DNA from 2 places in the Marinobacter sp. B-12 genome. Region 1 is predicted to be linked to the other one. Evidence: predicted binding sites of a transcription regulator. Region 1 holds the regulator's gene; the other holds the start of a gene.
The links. The regulator FliA, encoded in region 1, starts transcription of late flagellar genes. The targets are predictions, from matches to a motif close to CTAAAGTTTNNNNNNNNNNNGCCGNTAA.
Positions count from the first base shown of each region.

Region 2: the regulator FliA is predicted to act here: its motif matches at 3,258-3,285, upstream of flgM (flagellar biosynthesis anti-sigma factor FlgM).

Region 1 covers NZ_JBSXOB010000057.1:276,929-282,680, forward strand. Annotated here, with positions in the region: gene flhA (flagellar biosynthesis protein FlhA) at 1-127, shown strand, start outside; gene flhF (flagellar biosynthesis GTPase FlhF) at 187-1,482, shown strand; gene AC13D2_RS12870 (MinD/ParA family protein) at 1,529-2,341, shown strand; gene AC13D2_RS12875 (RNA polymerase sigma factor FliA) at 2,372-3,103, shown strand; gene cheY (chemotaxis response regulator CheY) at 3,279-3,662, shown strand; gene AC13D2_RS12885 (protein phosphatase CheZ) at 3,683-4,471, shown strand; gene AC13D2_RS12890 (chemotaxis protein CheA) at 4,489-5,752, shown strand, end outside.
Region 2 covers NZ_JBSXOB010000052.1:68,730-74,481, reverse strand. Annotated here, with positions in the region: gene mnmC (bifunctional tRNA (5-methylaminomethyl-2-thiouridine)(34)-methyltransferase MnmC2/FAD-dependent 5-carboxymethylaminomethyl-2-thiouridine(34) oxidoreductase MnmC1) at 1-732, opposite strand, end outside; gene AC13D2_RS09755 (peptidylprolyl isomerase) at 759-1,376, opposite strand; gene AC13D2_RS09750 (cyclic di-GMP-binding domain-containing protein, MshE-related) at 1,619-2,356, shown strand; gene AC13D2_RS09745 (flagella synthesis protein FlgN) at 2,395-2,865, opposite strand; gene flgM (flagellar biosynthesis anti-sigma factor FlgM) at 2,873-3,199, opposite strand; gene flgA (flagellar basal body P-ring formation chaperone FlgA) at 3,379-4,083, opposite strand; gene AC13D2_RS09730 (chemotaxis protein CheV) at 4,281-5,213, shown strand; gene AC13D2_RS09725 (CheR family methyltransferase) at 5,253-5,752, shown strand, end outside.

The DNA of each region.
Region 1 (5,752 bases):
TTCCGGGCCCTTGCGCCCGGTACTGGCGAAGTTTGCCAGCTACGGAGTCGAGCGCCTGCATGTACTGTCGTATCAGGAAATTCCGGATAACAAACAGATCACTATTGTCGCATCCGTCGGTCAGTAAAGGCCGCGGCTGGAAAGGCGGAAGGCGCTGGGAAGCGTTGACCCGAAGGAGGCATCATTATGAAAGTAAAGCGGTTTTTTGCCCAAAGCATGGCAGAGGCACTGCGTCAGGTGCGGGATCAGATGGGGCCCGATGCCGTGATCCTTTCCAATCGTCGTGTTGATGGCGGCGTCGAAATTGTGACAGCGCTCGATTACGACGAAAACATGGCGCGTCAGCGTCTCGGAGATGCCGCACGGGAAGCCACGAATGGCTCACGGCTAGCCGAGTTGCAGGCGGAACAGCATCGCCGCCTGGAGGACGAACTCGGCCGCTCCCGCGATCGCATTCGTGAAGTGCGTGAAAAGCGTGCGGCGTTTGGTAGCGCGAGTGTGGGTGGTGAGTTTGGCGACGCTGGTCTTTCTGAGGAAACACTCGCCAACGACGATACTGTGGTTGAAGAGCCGTCGACCGCACGTGCTGCCTATTCCGGCGAGCTTGCGCAAATGCGCGCGGAAATCAGTTCTCTTCGTGACCTGGTCAGTGCCCGCAACGGCGGTGAACCCGAACAAACAGCGGTGAACGCAGTACAGCAGAGGTTGTCTGAAAAGTTGCAGGAATTCGGTCTCGGACTGGAACTTGCCAATTCTCTGTCCCGGCGTCACCGGGCAGGCCGGCTTGAAGACGGTTGGAAACAGTCTCTGAAAATGCTGGCCGCCGGTGTAAAGACGACGCGCACCGAGTGGTCGGAAGAAGGTGGTGTCTATGCCCTGGTGGGACCAACCGGGTCCGGCAAGACGACGACCATCGGCAAGTTGGCAGCACACTACGTTCTGCGCCACGGTCCCGACTCTCTGGCACTGGTCACAACCGATCGCTATCGGGTTGCGGCACACGAGCAATTATTCGTGTTCGGGCGCATACTGAACGTTCCGGTTCGGGTTGTGGACGAAACCCATTCCCTGGATGACATACTGGACGAGCTGTCGGACCGGCATTTGGTGCTGATTGACACTGCTGGGCTGACCAGCACCGACAAGGGCTACGAGGAACAACTCATGGAGTTGGCTCGCAGTCATCATCGGATTCGAACCCACCTGGTGGTTTCGGCAACCAGTCAGCCGCGCATCATGAAATCCGTCTGGCATTGCTATAAGATGGCAAATCTTACGGGTTGTGTGATGACCAAAATCGATGAAGCATTGACCCTGGGTGAATCGCTGGGATTCGTCATGGAAACGGGATTGCCGGTGGCGTATTACACCGACGGGCAGAAAATCCCGGAAGACCTGCACCACGCTGAGTCCATCCCGCTGGTGCGTTTAGCCGTGGAGAGGCTGAAGAAACTCCAGCAGCAACAGGCAGTCGCTGTTTAATAACAACACAGCCTGCGGTTAAACGCGGCAAGAGATCAGAGTCAGTATGAGCAAACCACATCCGGTACAGGTTATTGCCGTTTCCGGCGGGAAAGGGGGCGTTGGCAAGAGCAACGTATCAGTAAACCTTGGCATCGCCCTCGCGCAAATGGGGCGTCGGGTGGTACTGCTAGACGCTGATCTTGGTCTTGCCAACATCGACGTGCTTCTGGGTATTACCGCCAACCGCAACATACAGGATGTGATAGCCGGGGATTGTGACTTGCGGGATGTGCTGGTCAATGGACCCGGTGGCATTAAAATCGTGCCTGCCTCCTCGGGGACTCAGCGTATGACTCAGCTTTCCACGCTGGAGCATGCTGGCCTGATCAACGCTTTCAGTGAACTGGGTGACCAGATCGATGTGCTGATTGTTGATACCGCTGCGGGTATTTCCGAATCGGTGGTAAGTTTCCTCCGAGCCTCACAGGAACTATTGCTGGTCGTCTGTGATGAACCTACGTCTATTACCGACGCCTACGCTCTTATAAAGCTCATGAACCGGGATTACGGCACCAACCGCTTTCGTATACTGGCCAACCAGGTCAGGAATGAGCAGGAAGGTCGCCACCTGTTTGAAAAACTGACCCGGGTTACCGAGCGCTTTCTTGATGTGGCGCTACAATATGTGGGTATCGTCCCGTATGATGAGGCCGTAAAAAAGGCAGTACAGCGGCAGCGTGCCGTGTTGGACGCCTACCCACGGGCAAAAGCATCGTTGGCGATCAAGAGCCTTGCGGAGAAAGTGGATAGCTGGCCGCTGCCATCGTCGCCCCGGGGGCATCTGGAGTTCTTTGTGGAGCGGCTCGTCGAAGTCTGATTTTGATCCTGTCACTGAATAGCCGGATACATGACATTGGCGAAAGAACTTGGAATCTACAACCGGACGGGTACACGCGGACCTTCCCAGCTCGTTGAGGAGCAGGCCCCGCTGGTCAAAAAAATAGCGCTTCACCTCATGGCGCGGCTGCCGGCATCTGTCCAACTGGATGATCTTATGCAGGCAGGCATGATCGGCTTGTTGGAAGCTGCACAGCGATACAGTTCCGACAAGGGGGCTACATTTGAGACTTACGCCGGCATCCGGATCCGCGGAGCCATGGTGGATGAAATTCGCAAGGGTGACTGGGTCCCCCGATCCGTCCACAGGAATTCCCGCCGCATTGCCAAAGCCATCAAGGCTGTCGAGGATCGCCTGGGCCGGGAGGCCCAAGACTCGGAAGTAGCCGAAGAGCTCGGGCTGGACCTCGACGAATACTATTCCTCTCTGAGCGATGCCAACAGTGGTCGACTTTTTAGTCTGGATGAGCTCAATGAATCCGGCGAGCTGCCGATAGAAGAAACAGAGGGCAGCGATAACCCACTGGACGGCCTGGCGTCTGACAACTTCCGCAAGAACCTGGCCACTGCGATTAGTGATCTGCCCGAGCGAGAAAAGCTGGTGCTCAGCCTTTATTACCAGGAAGAGCTGAATCTGAAGGAAATCGGTGCCGTGCTGGGTGTTAGTGAAAGTCGGGTCAGCCAGATTCATAGCCAGGCCGCGCTCCGTCTGCGGGGACGTCTCTCTGGTTGGCGGCACTGAACAGGCCGTCGCCCCGTTGAACGGCGTTACCAGGCATTCTTTACTGTAGCCTTTTGGTAACCGGCGCTTTACAACCGGCCCAAAGGCCACACAATAAGCGGTTAAACTACCTGGCCTGCTAGACTGTGAGCCGGGAGCCAAAACGAATTCCGGGCGTTTTTAACTGGAGGTCCCATTGGACAAGAATATGAAAATCCTGATTGTGGATGACTTCTCCACAATGCGACGGATCATTAAGAACCTGCTTCGTGATCTTGGTTTTACCAATACTGACGAAGCGGACGATGGCAATACCGCACTGCCGATGCTCAAGAGCGGAAAGTACGATTTTCTGGTAACCGATTGGAATATGCCAGGGATGTCCGGGCTCGATCTGCTGAAGGAAGTCCGTGCCGACGATAACCTGAAGACCCTGCCTGTGCTTATGGTGACCGCCGAGGCGAAGCGGGACCAGATCGTCGCCGCTGCGCAGGCCGGCGTGAACGGCTATGTGGTTAAGCCCTTCACGGCAGCCGTACTCAAGGAGAAGATTGAGAAGATCTTCGAACGCATCCAGTAATCAGAAGTCGGACGGCTCCCATGAGCAATAGCAATAAAGACCCACAGGGGCTTGACCCTGAGGTTACGGAGAAGCTCCGCAGCCAGGCGGCCGAGTTGGTCGAACAGGTCAACGCTGGGGAATACGGCCGCGCGATGACCCTGATCAATGAGCTGAGCGAGGTGAGGGACCAGAGCCTGTATCGGGAAGTAGGGCGATTGACTCGCAGCCTCCATGAGGCGATCCGCAACTTCCAGATTGACCCCCGTAATGCTGAACAGTCCGAAGCCCTTTCGAAGATGACCGATGCGTCGGATCGTCTGGAGTACGTGGTTCAGATGACCGGTAAGGCGGCCAACCGGACCATGGACCTGGTTGAGGAGGCTATGCCCAAGGCCAGTGCCCTCCGCGACGAGGCCGCGGAGCTGAGGGACCAGTGGCAGAAATTGCGCCGCCGTGAGATGGCGCCGGCTGAATTTCGTGAGCTCTATGCCCGTATCGACACGTTTTTCGTGACGCTGAATACCGATGCCGGGGCGATGTACGACAATCTGTCGGAAATTCTCCTGGCCCAGGATTTCCAGGACCTCACTGGGCAGGTGATCCAAAAGGTCACCACTCTGGTTAAAGAGGTGGAAGAGCATCTGTTGAGCCTGGTAGTGATGGCGAGCCATGTGGACCAGATGACCGGCACCGTGCACGAGCTGGAAGAACGGGAAAAGATATCGGCGGAACAGGGTGTTGGTCCACAGATCAAGGCCGAAGAACGCGAAGACGTAGTATCGGGACAGGACGATGTTGATGATCTTCTGTCCAGTCTCGGTTTCTGAGTAAGAGAGGGTAACGCATGGCGCTTGATGCCGATGAAGAGATCCTGCAGGACTTCCTTGTTGAGGCAGGCGAGATACTCGAAAAGCTGTCGGAGCAACTGGTCGACCTGGAACAAAACCCGGACGACAGCGATCTGCTCAACGCCATCTTTCGTGGTTTCCACACCGTAAAGGGCGGCGCTGGGTTTCTGCAACTCGATGCCCTGGTGAATTGCTGCCACTCCGCGGAAAATGTCTTTGATATCCTGCGCAACCACAAGCGCAAGGTGGATTCCGAATTGATGGACGTGGTGCTGGAAGCCCTGGATCACGTCAATGCCATGTTTGAACAGGTACGCCATCACGAAGAACTGACTCCTGCTCCCCAGGAACTGATCGCCGCTCTGGACGCGTTGGCGCAACCGGCAGGGAGCGTCTCTGAAGTTAACGCCACTGCTGCTGATGAACAGAACGAGGTGGGCGACGCCAGTTATGGAGACGATGGCGGTGATATTACCGACGACGAATTTGAGCGATTGCTGGATGCCCTGGAAGAGGACAAAGACAGCGCCCCGGTTTCCAGTGGCGACAGCAATGAATCTTCCGGCGGTGACGGAGGCAGCGGAGACGACATCTCCGATGATGAATTCGAGGCTCTGCTGGACCAATTGCATGGCAAGGGTCAGTTTTCAGGTCCGCCTGAATCCAGCAAGGCAGCCCCTGACGCCCAGAATGCTTCCGTTGGCAAAGGTTCCAGCGATGAGATAAGTGACAGCAAGGGTGGCGACGACCTGATTTCGGATGACGAGTTCGAAAAGTTGCTGGATGACCTGCACGGCAAGGGGGGTAGCCCTACGGCGGAAACTGCCAGATCAGCCCCGGCGCCTGATGCGAAGCAGCCAGCGGCCACGCCCGCCAGTGTCAAGGCTGACAAGCCCGCCCAGCCGGCGGGTAAACCTGAAAAAGTGCCTCCGGAAAACGGCAAGGCAAGTGCAGCACCTGCGATGCCTGCGCGGGACGCCAACGCGCCTGTGGCCGAAACCTCGGTACGGGTGGACACCAAGCGCCTGGACGACATCATGAACATGGTGGGTGAACTGGTGCTGGTGCGTAACCGGTTGCAGCGTCTGGGCGCCCAGAGTGAAGACGAGCATATGCACAAGGCCGTCTCCAACCTGGACGTGGTGACCACCGATCTCCAGTCCGCGGTGATGGCAACGCGGATGCAGCCCATCAAGAAAGTGTTTGGCCGCTTCCCTCGGGTGGTTCGCGACCTGGCCCGCAGCCTGAAGAAAGAAATCA
Region 2 (5,752 bases), on a different contig from region 1:
GGCGTCTCCCAGTGTGCCGGCCAACATGTCCCATTTTGGGCCAAATCCGGGAACTTTCCGCATGGTGAAGCCAGCCGCAATCAGCCGTCGCCGCACCTCGCCAACGGATGTAAAGGTGGCGAGAGTCGTGCCGGGCTTGCTGTGGCCCGGTATCGCGTCGATGACTTCACTCGTCCACATGCCCGGATTTTTCGCGGGCGCGAAACCGTCCAGGAACCAGGCATCCGCCCGAAAATCCAGCTCGCGCCAGGCATCGGCTACGTCGCCGAAAAACAGTGTCAGCCTGACGCGACCACCGGCGAGCACCAGGCGATGGACGCCGGAGGTGGGGGCAGGATACTGTTCAAGCAGTTGGTCAGCGTAGACTTTGAGCTCTGGCCACAGAGTAAGTGCTCGGGCAAGGTCGTCGTGAGTCATCGGGTGACGTTCGGCGGAGACGAAATGCAGGCAACCGTTGCGTGGTGTGGCTGTTTCATCCCAGACTTGCCAGGCTGCGAGGAAATTCAGGCCAGTGCCAAACCCTGTTTCTGCTATGACGAAGGGGGAGGCTGCGGTCAATAAGGAGAAACGTTCACGAAGCCGGTTCTGGTCGATAAACACATGTCGTGTTTCTTCAAGGCCATTCTCGCTGCAGAAGTAAACATCGCCAAAGCGGCGACAGCGGGGTGCGCCATTACTCCAATCAATGTCGGCGGTTGCAATGGACGGTAGCCTGGGGTCAGTCACGATCATTGTATCCGGTCAGTAGGCTTAACGGTCTACTCTGCAGCCGTATCGGTTTTCCGCACCGAAACGCTACGGATAATGATGGGGTCCTGCGGCACATCTGCCATGCCTCGGGATCTGACCGTTTTCTTGCCGGCGATGGCATCCACAACCCCCATTCCGCCTGTCACCTTGCCAAATACCGCGTAGCCCGGGCCGCGGACACCTGCGTTCAGGAAGCCGTTGTCGGTCAGGTTGATGAAAAACTGGGAGGTGGCGGAGTCCGGTGAGCTTGTGCGTGCCATGGCGATCGTACCGCGAAGGTTCTTGGCGGTTGGCTTGGCTTCGTTCCGGATAGGGCTACGAGTCTGCTTCTGTTTGAGATCCTGGTCGAAACCGCCGCCCTGGATCATGAAACCCGGAATGACCCGATGGAACAGCGTTCCCTCGTAGAATCCATTTTTAGCGTAGGTGATGAAATTCTCAACGGTTTCGGGAGCGATGTCCGGGCGCAGGGTCACCTCAATGGCACCTTCACTGGTTTCAATAATCACCTGTGGCAGCTCGTTTTGTTGTCCATCAGCCGCCAGGCAATTCGCAACACCCAGCATGAAGGTTACAGATAGAGCGATTTTCATCACATATCGAAACGGTTTTACGGAATTTGTCATTCTATAATGGCTCACGTTGTTAGTATCAGGGAATAGTCGTTAGCTATGGGAATATTTGCTGCGATACTGTCCCCATGAATCCAGTCTGTTGCAGGATGTTAGCAGATAATACTTGTCAAGTCGGGCATATTCCCTGCGGAGTTCATGACTATCAGCTAATCTTCTGTCGCATCAGTGTCATTGATGCTCTCTGACCGAGCCAGGTTGTACGGCAATCACTGTAAAGCTATTGGAGGCATACCTTGAAAATCCGTCAGGGCTTCGAAGAAAAATCCCGTCTCGGTCGGTTGCTGATAAACCGGGGATACCTTTCCGAAATTCAGTTGGAAGAGGGCTTGCACCTACAGCATGAGACCGGTCAACGGCTCGGTGAGGTGTTTATACAATCCGGCTGGATTACCGAGCGTGAGCTCCATCGTGTACTCAGGCACCAATCCCGTTACCGCAACGCGGCAGCCCTGGTCACCATGGCGGTGTTGCCATTTCAGCCACTGGTCAGTTTTGCCGCCGGCAGCACCACGAATGATTCACGTGACGTCACCGACGCCGGCCAACTATACGAGCGTTCCGGTTTGTCGCCGCTTAATGACGACGAGCTGGCCGGTGTGGCCGGGCAAGGTGATCAATCGTTGCTGGATCGTATCGCCAATGTGTCCGCCATGGCTGGAAGTCATGACGGGGCAGGAGAGGTTGATCCGGATGTCATCGAAGGCCTCAAGCTGACAGCGAACATTTTCGTGCCGGTGCTGAACTTCCTGGATTCCAATTTGACGATATCCGGTGTGCATTATCGGGATGATGTTCCTCGTTACGCGGTCCGTGACGATGGCGGACTCACCCTGGCTTTCCCGGAAAGGATCGAGCAGATTCGTATGGACAATATACGAGTCAGCGGCAGCCAGGGGCCTTCCATGGGGAACATCGCCCTCGACAATATCCGCTTCCATCCGGATTCCCAGATGACGATCTATACGCGCTGATGGGATGCGTTGGGCTCCGATTTCTACGGAGCCCCGGGTCAGGCGCTCGCCAGAACGGTGCGGTGTGATACGGCCTTTTGCTCGCCCTGAGCGCCGTAGAGGGTCTGGTGCCCGGCAACGCCGCGGAATATATCAGTCAGACGTGAAAGGCGCTTCTGCAGGTGACTGACAACCCGCCCGTTATTGCTATTCAGCTGGTGACAGGTCTTAAGACGTTCATCGGCGTCCTGCCACAAGTCGTAAACATCTGACAGGCCGGCGCTAAGAATAAACCGTGAGGGGGCTCCGTTTTCAGGTCGAAAGCCCATCGACACCAGTAGGCGGATTTTGAGTTTGGCCCGATCACGAATCTGGCCCAGCAGAGTGTTTTTCTCGCCAGTCAGGGTTTCGAGTTTACGGATATCAGATGTGGAAAGGCAGGCTTTTTCCTGCTGCAGGACGTCCGCCAGGGATTCGAGTTGACGGATGTCCTGGGACAGGAGGTCTTTCAATTCATCAATTGCGGCCATGATTTATTCACCCGAATATGCTTTCATCCATCTCAAGCATTTTCTGGGCCAATTTCTCTGCATCAATCTTGTAGGAGCCGCTTTCCAGGGCAGAGCGAATCTGCTCAATACGGGCATCGTCCATTTCCGGATAATTACCGAGTTTCTGTTCGAGCTGTTTCAGGTTTTTTGCCTGGCTGCTCAAGTTGACGTTTTCACCGCGGGCACTTTGCGCCTGGGACTTGGCCTGCTCAGTCGTTGAGGGCTGAGTGCTCTGGGCACCTGAAGATTTATCGGCCGTGGTTTTCTGGGTGTTGACCTGGCCTGGGCCTATTCCATTAAAGTCAACTGACATAACGTTACCTGCTTAGGTGATCGGCCGCGTTGGGCGGCTCCACAAATTTCATACCTGTATATCGGCATGGCTTGACGTTTCTTTAGCAATTTTTGCAAGAATTGAATGACTCTCTTGTCATCTTTCCGAAAAGCCGGCAATGGTTTGCCGTTCCCGGTGAATCCATGCCGGGAACGGGGCTACATGGGAATTTCAACGTGGCCGGGAGCGGTCACACGGGCACGCACGGTGCGGGAGGACGAGAGGTTTTCAACCAAAACCTGGTCACCAATGCCGCCACTGGCCAGCGCCTTACCCCGCGAGTTTACCGAAAAATTCCCGCTACGGGCGCTAATGATAACATGGTCTCCCCGTTCGATCGCTGCGGGAGTGAGCACCAAATCTGGCGTAAACACCGTTCCAGCGTTAATGCCTCGGCGCATTTCCATGCCAACAAGTTGTTCGATGTTGGTAATGGCCCCCCGTCGAATCGAATTCACGACGACGGAATCTGACTGTATGGCCGCTTTTGTAAGCCTTTCGCCCCGGCCCAGCGGGCGGGCGGCGACCATGGCTTCACCGGTTATAGTGATCGACACTGGCAGAAACATGCGCCAGGGACGGTCACCCTTGCAGGATACCAACAGTGAAGGCTGGGTGCTCTTCCAGGGATCGCCGCTGAAGGACACGCTCAGCGGAGTCTCACAGGTAGCGAGCGAAAGGCGGGGGTCGAGTTGGCCAGTATCATAGGAGACCGTAAAGCCTTCGTTTCCCTGAGCGTCCGAAAATGCCGCCAGAAACTGTTCCGCGCCACTGTGAATTTGTTCGGCCGTCGTCATGGAAGCAAGTGCAGGGCCGGCCATTGCAGTGATTAGCAGTGCGATGATGAAATTGGTGATGCGCATACGAGGCAGTTTGTCCTATGCTGTCATTAACCGGGCAGAGTCCCGTGTTCGGGAATGTCCTAATGATTTCCGGATTCGGCCGTTAAGCCTACCCAGAAAGTCAATTATCCGGCAGTTTCCAGGTGCCGAGTGGCTTTCATTGAAAACGCAGCAAGATGCGTGCCGTCAGTATGTTGGAACAAGCGGGAGATGAAACGATGGCAGGGGTATTGGACAGTGTAAATCAGCGCACCCAGCTGGTGGGGCAGAATCGCCTGGAGCTTCTGTTATTTCGTTTGCGCGGCCGGCAGACATACGGCATTAACGTCTTCAAGGTCAAGGAAGTGCTCCAGTGCCCGAAGCTGTCATCATTGCCGAATAGTCGCCCCATGGTTCGGGGCGTCGCCCATATTCGTGGCGAAACCATTCCCATCATTGACCTTGGGATGTCGATCCGGCTCCCCGGTATTCCCAAGGAAGAAATAGCCACCAGCTTCGTGATCATTACCGAGTACAATCGCAAAACCCAGGGTTTCCTGGTGGCCGGTGTAGACCGCATCGTCAATATGAACTGGGAGAATATCCTGCCGCCGCCAAAGGGGGCGGGTAAGGATGTGTACCTGACAGCGGTAACGCATATTGACGATAAGCTCGTTGAAATCATCGATGTCGAAAAGATACTCTCCGAAGTTTCGCCGTTTGAGGAGGACGTCACCGAAGACGTTCGCAGTCGCAGTTCAGAGCGGGCGCCCGGCCATCTGCCGGTGCTCGTTGTGGACGACTCTGCCGTTGCTCGACGCCAGATAGAGCGATGCCTCACCGCCATCGGCATGGAGGTGGTGACCAAAAATGACGGCAAGCAGGCCTATGACTACTTGAAAGAGTTGACGGCCAATGGCTCCCAGGCCGCCGACCACCTGTGTCTGATCATATCCGATGTCGAAATGCCGGAAATGGACGGGTACACTTTGGTCACCAAGTGCAAAAATGAGCCTGCAATCAAGGACGTATTCATCATGCTGCACACGTCCCTGAGTGGCGTGTTCAACAAGGCAATGGTGCAGAAGGTAGGCGCTGACGATTTCATGGCAAAATTCAGCCCCGACGAGTTGGCTGAAAGAGTCATGGAAATTGTCGATCGCGAGCAGTGACGCCGGTGTCACTTCCGACCCACTCGATACTGAGATCCAATGAAAGCTGAGATAACCCCACAGGAATACGAGGCCTTTAAGACATTCCTGCAGGACGCGTGTGGAATTTTGCTCGGGGACAACAAGCAGTACCTGGTGAAAAGCCGGTTACGGCGGATCATGGAAGAGAACAAGTTGAGTACCCTGGGTGATCTGCTTGAGCGCGTGAAGCGGACCGGCCGCAGCAGTTTGAAGGAAGTCGTGATCGACGCGATGACGACGAATGAAACCCTCTGGTTTCGGGACAATCACCCGTTCCGCATCCTGCAGGAAAAGCTGCTGCCGGAGTTCGGCGACAGAAAATCAGCGCAGTCACTTCGTATCTGGTCGGCCGCCTGTTCGACAGGCCAGGAGCCCTATTCGGTAGCGATGATTATTGAAGAGTTTCGTCGCCAGCGGCCGGGTAGGCTGCGGGATGTGAAGATCACCGCCACCGACATCTCCAAAAGCGTTCTTGAGGTTGCACGCCGTGGCGAGTACGAGATGATTGCCATTGGCCG